Regions from separate parts of the Kitasatospora sp. NPDC001547 genome, predicted to be linked through region 1. Evidence: riboswitches for the same ligand, from Rfam matches in the RefSeq annotation. Region 1 holds a riboswitch; the other holds the start of a gene.
What was found. A riboswitch is a leader RNA that binds a small molecule or an ion and turns the genes downstream of it on or off. The one in region 1 is predicted to bind cobalamin.
Positions count from the first base shown of each region.

Region 2: it holds a riboswitch for cobalamin, as region 1 does, so the genes downstream of both, ACFY0X_RS07350 (ribonucleoside-diphosphate reductase subunit alpha) here and ACFY0X_RS27435 (cobalamin biosynthesis protein) in region 1, are expected to answer to the same signal.

Region 1 covers NZ_JBIAVL010000017.1:71,471-77,203, reverse strand. Annotated here, with positions in the region: gene ACFY0X_RS27440 (alpha/beta hydrolase family protein) at 326-1,447, opposite strand; cobalamin riboswitch at 1,768-1,901, shown strand; gene ACFY0X_RS27435 (cobalamin biosynthesis protein) at 2,009-3,001, shown strand; gene ACFY0X_RS27430 (cobyric acid synthase) at 2,998-4,512, shown strand; gene ACFY0X_RS27425 (putative cobaltochelatase) at 4,509-5,733, shown strand, end outside.
Region 2 covers NZ_JBIAVL010000003.1:359,354-365,086, forward strand. Annotated here, with positions in the region: gene ACFY0X_RS07340 (hypothetical protein) at 1-96, opposite strand, end outside; gene ACFY0X_RS07345 (ribonucleotide-diphosphate reductase subunit beta) at 161-1,180, opposite strand; gene ACFY0X_RS07350 (ribonucleoside-diphosphate reductase subunit alpha) at 1,180-3,591, opposite strand; cobalamin riboswitch at 3,783-3,926, opposite strand; gene ACFY0X_RS07355 (hypothetical protein) at 4,311-5,255, shown strand; gene ACFY0X_RS07360 (glycoside hydrolase family 26 protein) at 5,435-5,733, shown strand, end outside.

The DNA of each region.
Region 1 (5,733 bases):
CCCCGGTTGCCGGGAATGCTCGCCCGGTCACCCTGCGTACGGGTGGGGGGTAACGAGTCGGGGCCCATTGTTGCCCCCGACCGCGGGGTGGTTTTCGCCGCGGGGGATCCGCGCCGCCCGTGCTCGGCGGGCCTGTCCAGCCCGATTCCGGACGGATGGCGGGCGGGGCGGGGGAAGCGCACCGCACGAGAAGTCGGCCGGGCCGACTTCTCGTGCACGCCGGGCGGAACGGGAGAAAGCGCCATTCGCGGACCGGGGGGAAGCGCGGCGGGAAACCGTCGTGACCCGGCCGAAAACGCGGCGCGCGCGAGGGGGGGCTCCCGGGCTACAGCAGCGGCGTGAGCCAGCGGCGGAGGAGTTCCGTGTAGCGGTCCGGGGCGGTGTTCCAGAGGGTGGCGTGGTCGGCGCCGGGGAAGGGCTGGAGGCTGACCACGTCGCGGCGGGCCGCGGCCAGCTTCTCGACGGTGCCGAAGGGGGCGATCCGGTCCTCCGGGCTGTGCAGGACGAGGGTGGGCACCCGCAGGTCGGTGCCCTCGGCGAGACGGGCGGAGTCCGCGAGGTCGACGCCGGTGCGGCCCTCGGCGGCGAGGGCGCCAAGCTCTGCGGCGACGCCCCGGAAACCGGCCCGGGCGGCGTCCCGGCGGGCGGAGGCCGGGAGGTCGAGCACCGGCGAGTCGAGGATCAGGCCCCGGACGGCGTGCGACCAGACGGAGCGGGCCGCGGTCTGCAGGACCATGGTCGCGCCGAGGGACCAGCCGTACAGGACCACCTTGCCCGCGCCGCTGTCGAGCGCCAGCCGTACCGCCGACTCGACGTCGCGCCACTCGGTCTCGCCGAAGTGGCTGAGCCCGTCCGGGGAGTCGGGGGCGCCCCGGTCGCCGCGGTAGGTGACGGCGAGGGCGGGCAGGCCGAGCCGGTCGAGCACGGGGAGCACCGGGAGGGTCTGCTGGCGGTCGGCCCCGGGGCCGTGCACCAGGATCACCCAGGTGCCGCGCTTGCCGTGGAGCCGCCAGGCGGGCAGCGCGCCGAGCTCGCCGTCGGCGACGGTGTCGGCGAAAGCCAGGCCGAGCGCCTCGGAGGGGTCGCCGAGGTGGACCCGGGGGGTGAAGCGGACCTCGGTCCCGGGGGCGAGGGTGCCCCGGTCGGCGCGGACCAGCCGGCGGGTGACGCCCCGTTCGTCGCCGTGCAGGACCTCCTCGACCACCGCGTGCCCGCCGTCCGCCCACTCGACCGCCCAGCGGCCGGGGCGCAGGCTCGCGGGGCCGCGGGTGAAGGTGACCCGGCCGGGGGCGAGGCCGCGGACCACCACCGGCGCCGACTCCTGGACGGCGGGCGCCGGACGGACCATCCGCTCGGAGGCCCGACGGCCGATCACCAGCACGGCGGCCCCGGCCGCGGTGGCCCCGACCGCGGCGGCCGCCACGACGGCGGCGGTTCCCCAACGCATATCGCTCCCCGCTCTGTTGCTCTCGGACCGGACGGTGTTCGAGCACCAGTTCACCGGCGCCCCGCCCGGACGGCCACCCGGACGGCCACCCGGATGGGCCGTCCGGGTCGCCCGGGCGGCGGGCGGGCGGCGGGCGGGCGGGCCCGAGGAGGGGACGGTCGGGAGGGCGACCGCCCGGGCCGGTGCCGCTGCCGGCGCCTGCCGGTGCCGGGCGATCCCACGGGGTGTCAGCGGGCCGGCGTGTGACCAACCCCTCCGTGACCTCGGTTGACTCCCGGTTCGGGCCCGTGATGGGATCCTGGGGCCAAACGGAGGCATGGAGAGGAAGCCGGTGGAAGTCCGGCGCGGTCCCGCCACTGTCACCGGGGAGCACGCTCGGAACATCGCCACGGCGGGCCGTCGACGGCCGCTGGAAGGCTCCGGGAGTGCGTTCGACCCGGAAGCCAGGAGACTCTCGCCCCCGTCACGTCGATCCAGGGCGCGGACCCTGAGTGAGGACACGCACGCGATGCAGGCTGCCCCGCCCGGCCGGACTCCGAGCTGCCTTCCGCCGTGCGGCCGATGACCCCGCCCACCGCCTCCCCCGCTCCGCGCCCGCTGACCCGCGCCGCCGCGTTCGCGCTCGGCGCCGCCGCGGGCTACGCCGCCGACACCCGCTTCGCCGACCCCCGCCGGGGCCACCCGGTGGCCGTCTTCGGCAGCGCCGCGATCCGGCTGGAGCGCAGGGTGTGGCGCGACGGCCGCGCCGCCGGGGCCGGGTACACGGCGCTGTGCGTGGGCGCGGTCGCGGCGGGCGCGCTCGCCCTGGACCGTACGGTGGGCCGGCGCCCGCTGGGCCGGGCCGCGCTGGCGGCGGCCGCGACCTGGACCGTGCTCGGCGGCACCTCGCTGACCCGGGAGGCGCGCACCATCGGCCGCTCGCTCGCCGCGGGCGACCTCGCGGCCGCCCGGGAGCGGCTGCCGCACCTGTGCGGGCGGGACCCGAGCGCGCTGGACGGGCAGCAGATCGCCCGGGCCGTGGTCGAGTCGGTGGCCGAGAACACCGCCGACGCCGTGGTGAACGCGCTGGCCTGGGGCACCCTGGCCGGCACCCCCGGACTGCTGGCCTTCCGCGCCGTGAACACCCTGGACGCCATGGTGGGCCACCGCTCGCCGCGCTACGCCCGGTTCGGCTGGGCCTCGGCCCGGCTGGACGACCTGGCGGGCTGGCCCGGCGCCCGGCTGACGGCACTGTTGACGGTGGCCGCCGCGCCCGAACCCCGGACCGCCTGGCGGATCTGGCGGCGCGACGGCTCCGCGCACCCGAGCCCGAACGCGGGCCAGGCCGAGGCGGCGTTCGCCGGCGCGGTGGGCGTGCGGCTGGGCGGGACGCTGCGGTACGGCGAGCAGGTGGAGGACCGGCCGGTGCTGGGCGCGGAGCTGCGCCCGGTCACGGTGGACGACATCGAACGGGCCTGCGCGCTCTCCCGGCGGGTGGGCGCACTGGCACTGGGTACGACGGTCGCGGGGCACGTCCTGCTGCGGACGCTGATGAAGAAGAGGGGGCGGGCATGACGAACGCGCTGCTGGTCGCGGGGACGACCTCGGACGCGGGCAAGAGCGTGGTGACGGCCGGGATCTGCCGTTGGCTCGCCCGCCAGGGCGTGCGGGTCGCGCCGTTCAAGGCGCAGAACATGTCGCTCAACTCCTTCGTCACCGCCGACGGCGCCGAGATCGGCCGCGCCCAGGCGATGCAGGCGCAGGCCGCCCGGGTGGAGCCGGAGGCGGCGATGAACCCGGTGCTGCTCAAGCCCGGCGCGGACGGCCGCAGCCAGGTGGTGCTGCTCGGCCGGCCGGTGGCCGAGGTGGGCGCGCTGGACTACCGCGAGCGCAAGCCCGTCCTGCTGGAGCGCGCCCTGGAGTGCCTGGCCGACCTGCGCAGCCGCTACGACGTGGTGGTCTGCGAGGGCGCGGGCTCGCCGGCCGAGATCAACCTGCGCGACCGCGACATCGCCAACATGGGCCTGGCCACGGCCGCCGCCCTGCCGGTGGTGGTGGTCGGGGACATCGACCGCGGCGGGGTCTTCGCCGCGATGTACGGGACGCTGGCGCTGCTGTCGGCGGAGGACCAGCGGCACGTGGCGGGCTGGTTCGTCAACAAGTTCCGCGGCGACTCGCGGCTGCTGGCGCCCGGGCTGGAGATGCTGCACGAGCTGACCGGACGTCCGGTGCTGGGCACCCTGCCGATGCTGCCCGGGCTCTGGCTGGACGCCGAGGACTCGCTGGACCTGTCCACCGTGGTCGACCGGACGGACGGGCCCGGACCGCTCGGCGCGGACGTGCTGCGGGTGGCCGTGGTGCGCTTCCCCCGGCTGTCCAACTTCACCGACCTGGACGCGCTCGCGCAGGAGCCGGGCGTGCTGGTCCGCTGGGCGACCAGGCCGGAGGAGCTGGCCGACGCCGACCTGGTGGTGCTGCCCGGCACCCGGGCCACCGTCGCGGACCTCGCCTGGCTGCGCGAGCGCGGCCTGGAGCCGGCCCTGAAGGCACGGGCGGCGGCCGGACTGCCGGTCCTCGGGGTCTGCGGCGGCTACCAGATGCTGGCGCACTCCATCGTGGACGAGGTCGAGTCGAAGGCGGGCGCCGTCGACGGGCTCGGCCTGCTGCCGACCCGGGTGCGGTTCGGCGCCGAGAAGGTGCTGGCGCGGCCGGTCGGCGAGGCGTACGGGCAGCGGGTCGAGGGCTACGAGATCCACCACGGGGTGGTGGCGGTCGAGGGCGGCACCCCGTTCCTGGACGGCTGCCGGGTGGGCGCGGTCCGGGGCACGACCTGGCACGGCGCGCTGGAGAACGACGGGTTCCGCCGTGAACTCCTGCGCGAGGTCGCCGAGTCGTCCGGCCGGGCGTTCGTCCCGGCGCCGGACACCTCCTTCGCCGCGGCGCGCGAGGCCCGGCTGGACCGGCTGGGCGACCTGATCGAGGAACACGCGGACACCGACGCGCTGTGGAAGCTGATCGAGGGCGGGGTGCCGGCGGCCGGATCGCTGCCGTTCCTGCCGCCCGGGGCCCCTGGGAGTGACGCATGACCGACGTCCGCTATCCGTTCACCGCGATCGTCGGCATGGCCGACCTGCGGCTCGGGCTACTGCTGAACGCGGTCTCCCCGGCCGTGGGCGGCGTGCTGGTGCGCGGCGAGAAGGGCACCGCGAAGTCGACCATGGTGCGCGCGCTGGCCGGCCTGCTGCCGTCCATCGCCACCGTGGACGGCTGCCGCTTCGCCTGCGACCCGGGCGCGCCCGACCCGCAGTGCCCGGACGGGCCGCACGTCTCCCCGTCCGCCTCCGAACGGCCTTCCCAGCTGGTCGAGTTGCCGGTCGGCGTGGCCGAGGACCGGATCGTCGGCTCGCTCGACCTGGAGCGGGCGCTGGCCGAGGGCGTCAAGGCCTACGAGCCCGGACTGCTCGCCAGGGCCCACCGCGGCGTGCTCTACATCGACGAGGTGAACCTGCTCCAGGACCACGTGGTGGACCTGCTGCTGGACGCCGCCGCGATGGGCCGCTCCTACGTCGAGCGCGAGGGCGTGTCGGTGCGGCACGCGGCCCGCTTCCTGCTGGTCGGCACGATGAACCCGGAGGAGGGCGAGCTGCGGCCGCAGCTGCTCGACCGGTTCGGCCTGACCGTCGAGATCGCCGCCACCCGGGACCCGGCCGAGCGCGCCGAGGTGGTCCGCCGACGGCTCGCGTACGACACCGACCCGGCCGGCTTCGCCGCGCGGTTCGCCGAGGAGGAGCGGGCGCTCGCCGAACGCATCACCGCGGCGCGGGAGTTGCTGCCCCAGGTCGAGCTGACCGACGTGGCGCTGCGTCAGATCACGGCCGTCTGCGCCGCGTTTGAGGTGGACGGGCTGCGCGCGGACATCGTGATGGCCCGCACCGCCGTCGCGCTGGCCGCCTGGGACGGGCGCACCGAGGTGCTGGAGGAGGACGTCCGCAAGGCCGCCCGGCTGGCGCTGCCGCACCGGCGCCGCCGCAATCCCTTCGACGCGCCCGGGCTGGACGAGGAGCAGCTGGACCGGACGCTGGAGGAGCACGCGCAGCAGGACGAACCGGAGCCCGACGGCGACGGGCCCGGGCCTGACGGGGACGGTCCCGGCGGCGGTCCGGAGGACGGCGGGCCTGACGGGGACGGTCCCGACGGCGGTGGCCCCGACGGCGGTGGCGCCCCCGAGCCGTCCGGCCCCGAAGGCGGTCTCGACGGCCGCGAGGGCCCGGACGGCCCGGAGGCCGCCGAGGAGCCCGCGCAGCCGC
Region 2 (5,733 bases), on a different contig from region 1:
GGTCATGTCGCCGACGTGGAGGGTGACGCTCCAGCTGTCGTCGTTCTCGCCGGAGAGTGCCGCAGGACCTGAGTGGCACAAGTCGCCGACGGACATGACAGCGGTGCCCCGCACGGGCCGTTGGCCGTGCGGGGCACCGCTGTCGTTCGTTCTTCTCGTCCTAGAAGTCGTCGTCGAAGGCGACGGTGCCCTCGACGGCGACCTGGTACGCCGACACCCGGCGCTCGAAGAAGTTGGTCAGCTCCTGGACGTTCTGGAGCTCCATGAAGCCGAACGGGTTCGTCGACCCGTAGCGGATCGGCAGGCCGAGGCGCGCGAGGCGCTGGTCCGCCACCGCCTGCAGGTACTCCCGCATCGACGCGGTGTTCATGCCGGGCAGGCCGTCACCGCACAGGTCCTGGGCGAACTGGAGCTCGGCCTCGACGGCCTCCTCCAGCATCTCCGTCACCTGCTTGGCCATCTCGTCGTCGAAGAGGTCGGGCTCCTCCTCGCGGACGGTGTCGACGACCGACATCGCGAAGTCCATGTGCATGGACTCGTCGCGGAACACCCAGTTGGTGCCGGTGGCCAGGCCGTGCAGCAGGCCCCGGCTGCGGAACCAGTACACGTAGGCGAACGCGCCGTAGAAGAACAGGCCTTCCACACACGCCGCGAAGCAGATCAGGTTGAGCAGGAACGCCCGCCTGTCCTCCTTCGTCTGCAGCGACTCGATGTGGTCGACCGCGTTCATGTACTTGAAGCAGAACTGGGCCTTCTGGCGGATGGAGGGGATGTTCTCCACCGCGGCGAAGGCCGCGTTGCGGTCCTCCGGGTCGGGCAGGTAGGTGTCGAGCAGCGTCAGGTAGAACTGGACGTGCACGGCCTCCTCGAACAGCTGGCGCGACAGGTACAGCCGCGCCTCCGGGGAGTTGATGTGCTTGTAGAGGCTCAGCACCACGTTGTTGGAGACGATCGAGTCACCGGTGGCGAAGAACGCGACCAGTCGCCCGATGAGGTGGCGCTCGCCCTCGCTGAGCTTCGCCAGGTCCGCGACGTCCGAGTGCAGGTCCACCTCCTCCACCGTCCAGGTGTTCTTGATGGCGTCCCGGTACCGGTCGTAGAACGACGGGTAGCGCATCGGGCGCAGGGTCAGCTCGAAGCCGGGGTCGAGCAGCATCTTGCGGTCTTCGGACGGGGACATCACTGGCAGGCCTCGCAGGACTCGGGGTTCTCCAGGGAGCAGGCGATGGCGGCCTCCTGCTCCGGGGTGAGGGTCGGGCTGTTCACGGGCACGGGCGCCGGCGCGGCGGCGCGGGCGGTGCCGGACGCGGCCTGGGCGATCCGGGTGGCCGGGCGCGAACGCAGGTAGTAGGTGGTCTTCAGGCCGACCTTCCACGCGTAGGCGTACATCGAGCTGAGCTTGCCGATGGTCGGCGCCGCCATGAACAGGTTCAGGGACTGGCTCTGGTCGAGGTACGGCATGCGGGCCGCCGCCAGGTCGATCAGCGCGCGCTGCGGCAGCTCCCAGGCCGTCCGGTACAGCGAACGGACCTCGGCGGGCAGCCAGTTCAGCTCCTGCACCGAGCCGTTGGCGTCGCGCAGGGCGTCCCGGGTCTGCTGGTCCCAGACGCCCAGCTCCTTGAGCTCGCGCACCAGGTACGGGTTGACCTGGAGGAACTCACCGCTCAGCGTCTCGCGCTTGAACAGGTTGGACACCTGCGGCTCGATGCACTCGTACACGCCGGCGATGGAGGCGATGGTCGCGGTCGGCGCGATGGCCAGCAGCAGCGAGTTGCGCAGGCCGGTCTCGGCGATCCGGGCGCGCAGCGCCGTCCAGCGGTCGGCCCACTGCGGGGCGGCGCTCGGGAAGTGGTCGATGTGCAGCTCGCCCCGGGCGGCGCGGGTCTCGCCGTACGCCTCGTGGCGGCCCAGCTGCTCGGCCAGGTCGGCGGAGCGCTCGTAGGCGGTGAGCATGATGCGCTCGGCGATCAGCGTGGACAGCTGCTTCGCCTCGGCGGAGTCGAAGTCGATCCGCAGCTTGAAGAAGACGTCCTGGAGGCCCATCACGCCCAGGCCGACCGGCCGCCAGCGGGAGTTGGACGTCCCGGCCTCGGTGGTCGGGTAGAAGTTGATGTCCACCACGCGGTCGAGGAAGGTGACGGCGGTGCGCACGGTGGCGTCCAGCCGCTCCCAGTCCATGGCGCCGAGCAGGTCGGCGGCCGAGGCGCCGGAGGCCACGTGGGCGCCCAGGTTGACCGAGCCCAGGTTGCAGACGGCGGTCTCGGAGTCGTCCGTGACCTCCAGGATCTCGGTGCACAGGTTGGAGGAGTGCACCGTGCGGCCCGGCAGCGCGGTCTGGTTGGCGGCGCGGTTGGAGGCGTCCTTGAAGGTCATCCAGCCGTTGCCGGTCTGCGCCAGGGTGCGCATCATGCGGGCGTACAGGGTCTGCGCCGGGATGGTGCGCACGGCCTTGCCGGCCAGCTCGGCCTTGCGGTACGCCTCGTCGAAGTCGGCGCCCCACAGGTCGACCAGCTCGGGCACGTCGGCCGGCGAGAACAGCGACCAGTCCTCGTTGGCGTTGACCCGGCGCATGAACTCGTCCGGGATCCAGTGCGCCAGGTTGAGGTTGTGGGTGCGGCGGGCCTCTTCGCCGGTGTTGTCGCGGAGCTCCAGGAACTCCTCGATGTCGGCGTGCCAGGTCTCCAGGTAGACGCAGGCCGCGCCCTTGCGGCGGCCGCCCTGGTTGACGGCGGCGACCGAGGAGTCGAGGGTGCGCAGGAACGGCACGATGCCGTTGGACTTGCCGTTGGTGCCGCGGATCAGGCTGCCGCGCGAGCGGATGCGCGAGTAGGACAGGCCGATGCCGCCGGCGTGCTTGGAGAGGCGGGCGATCTGCGCGTAGCGGTTGTAGATCGAGTCCAGGTTGTCCAGCGGCGAGTCGAGCAGGTAGCAGCTCGACATCTGCGGGTGCCGGGTGCCGGAGTTGAAGAGCGTCGGCGAGGAGGTCAGGTACTCCAGGCGGCTCATCAGGCCGTACAGCTCGGCCACCTCGCGCACCGACTGCTCGCTGTCGCCGACCGCCAGGCCGCAGGCGACGCGGAGCAGGAAGTGCTGCGGGGTCTCGATCACCTTGCGGGTGATCGGGTGGCGCAGCAGGTAGCGGGACTGCACGGTGCGCAGGCCGAAGTATTCGAAGCGGTCGTCGCCCGCGGTGTCGACCAGCGCGTCCAGGGCGGCGGCGTGCTTGGCGACGAAGGCCGCGGTGGTGTCGCCGATCAGGCCCTCGGCGTGGCCGACGGCGATCGAGGCGGAGAAGGACGTCGAGCCCTGGCTGTTCGCCTCGTCGACGATCTCCAGGGCGAGCAGGCGGGCGGCCAACTTCGAGTACTGGGGGTCCTCGGCGATCATCGACGCGGCGGCGTCCACGGCCAGCCCGCGGAGTTCGGCGAAGTCCGAGCCGGCGTGGCGGCCGCGCAGCGCGGCGGCGGCGACGTGGCCGGGGTCGACCTCGGTGAGGTCGGTGCTGCGGTCGGTGAGCAGCCGCAGCAGGGCGCCGCCGGGGTCGGAGACCGTCGGGTCGGTGAAGGCGGTACCGGAGCCCTGGGCGGGCAGGGTGGCTGAGGCAGCGGTGGTCAAGGCGCTCTCTCCTGGCGGCGATCGGCGGCGGTGATCGGGGGCCACCGGGCCGATCGGGGCAGGGGAGCACGGCACGAACGCAGACGGCGTCGCGCGACGGTGACTCCCCGGCCCGCCCGCGAGGCCCGGAGGGGTACTGCTCGTGCCGGCGCGGCCTCTGCGGGAGGGCCGTGGCGCACGCCGTCGGCAGGTACTCGGACTCGCGGGCACGGCTGCTGGAGCCGCCCGCACACCGCTGCGGGGCAGTCCCGGATTCGCACCGGGTTCCCCTGCATCGACAGCAGGAGTGAGCATACATGTAGTGGTGTCTCCCTGAAGCGGCCCCAGATGTAGTGCGGCGCCGCGTGTCTGGGCGATAACCGGTCGTGCCGGAACCATGGCGGACGATGGCCCTCGGCGACTCCGGAAGCCGGGCCGGGGCGTCCTGGTTTCGATACGGAATGGCCACCGGGAGGACCGGTGGTCATGCGGATGCCCTACGATCTGGGCGCATGAGCGACGGAACTGGCGTACCTGGGCAGGGGCCGCAGGGAACGCCTCCCGCCGGGCCGGGGGGCGCACAGAGTCAGCAGCCGGTGGTACCTGGTCCGGTACCGCCGCCGAGTGGAGGTTTCGGGCCGCCGCCCGCCTCGTACGGGCCGGTCGTGCCGTCGGCGCAGCCGGTCGCACAGCCCATCCCTCCGGTGCCGCATCCGGTGGCGCCTGCGCCGCAGCCGGCCCCGCCGGTCGGTCAGCCGCAGCCCCAGCCGCACCCGGTCGGTCAGCCGCACCCGGTCGCGCAGCCGCAGCCGAACCCCCAGCCGCAGTGGCACCTGCAGCAGCAGCCCCAGCAGCCCGTCCCGCCGCAGCGGGTCGAGCCGGACTGGGACGCGCTGGCGGACCGCAACGAGGCCGACGGCAAGCGCCGTCGCCGGATGAGGGTCATCGGCGTGGTGGCCGCGGTCGCCGTGGTCGGCGGCCTGGCCGCCGGCGGCGTGCTGCTGTTCAAGGGCAAGAAGGACAACGGCCCCACGACGGCCACCACCACCCCGCCGACGGCCAACCCGAGCGCCTCCGGCACGCCCGGCCAGCCGGACGACCCGTCGAAGCCGATCTGGGAGGTCGCCACCGACCCGGCGCCGCAGGACGCGGGAGCGCTCTTCTCCTCGCTCCAGGTGACGATCAACGGTGCCACCTGGAACCGGACCGTGGTGGCTCTGGACTCGCCCTGCTGGGACGGGAACTCCACGACCGGCGGGCTGGGCAAGGTGCTCGGCGACCAGGGGTGCCAGCAGGTGCTCCGGGCGACGTACGTGTCCGGTGAGAGCGCGGTCACCGTCGGGGTGGCGGTCTTCGACCACAAGATCCAGGCCGAGACCGCGACGAAGAACTTCGCCGGTCAGCTCAAGGGCGCGCCCGCGGCCGGATCGCCGGCGTTCTGCGCCGCCGCCGGCTGCACGGGCACCCACAACAGCCTGGGCCGGTACGCGTACTTCACCGTCGAGGGATCGGCGAAGGGCGGCAACGCCCCGGACGCCACGGCGACCGCGGCGGCCTCCGGGTTCGCCGAGCACGTGAAGGGGCAGCTGCTCAAGCGTGCCAAGGCCGCGTCCTCGGCCGCGCCCGGTGTTCAGGGGACCCCGCCGGCTCCGGCGGGCTGACCTGCCGGGACGCCGCCGCCGGTGACCCCGGCGGGTCGGCCCGCCGGGACACTCCGGCCCCGGTGGACCGTTCGCGGGGGCCGGGGGAGTGTGGCAGGCTCTCGGGACAGTCATTTCGCATGCGTGTTCCGGTTGCGTCCGTGGGGGGCGGCGCCGGCGAGCAACCGGAGGAGCGGTCCGTGGCCCTGCCCAGAGCCCTGCGCGGCAAGCCCGCCGTCCTGGCCGCGGCCGGGGCCCTCGTCGCCGCGGGAGCGGTCTTCCTGCTCGACCACGACGGCAGGGCCGACGGCGAACAGCCCCCGAGGGTCCCGGTGTCGGTCGGCCTTCCCGGACGCACCCTGCCGCCGGAGGTCGGCCGGGACCTGCTCGCCCGGGACCCGCAGGCCTCGCCGAACGCCCGCGCGGTCCAGCAGTTCCTCGCCGACCTGGAGGCCCAGGCCCGTACCGGGCAGAGCGGCGGCACGGTGATCGGCCAGCA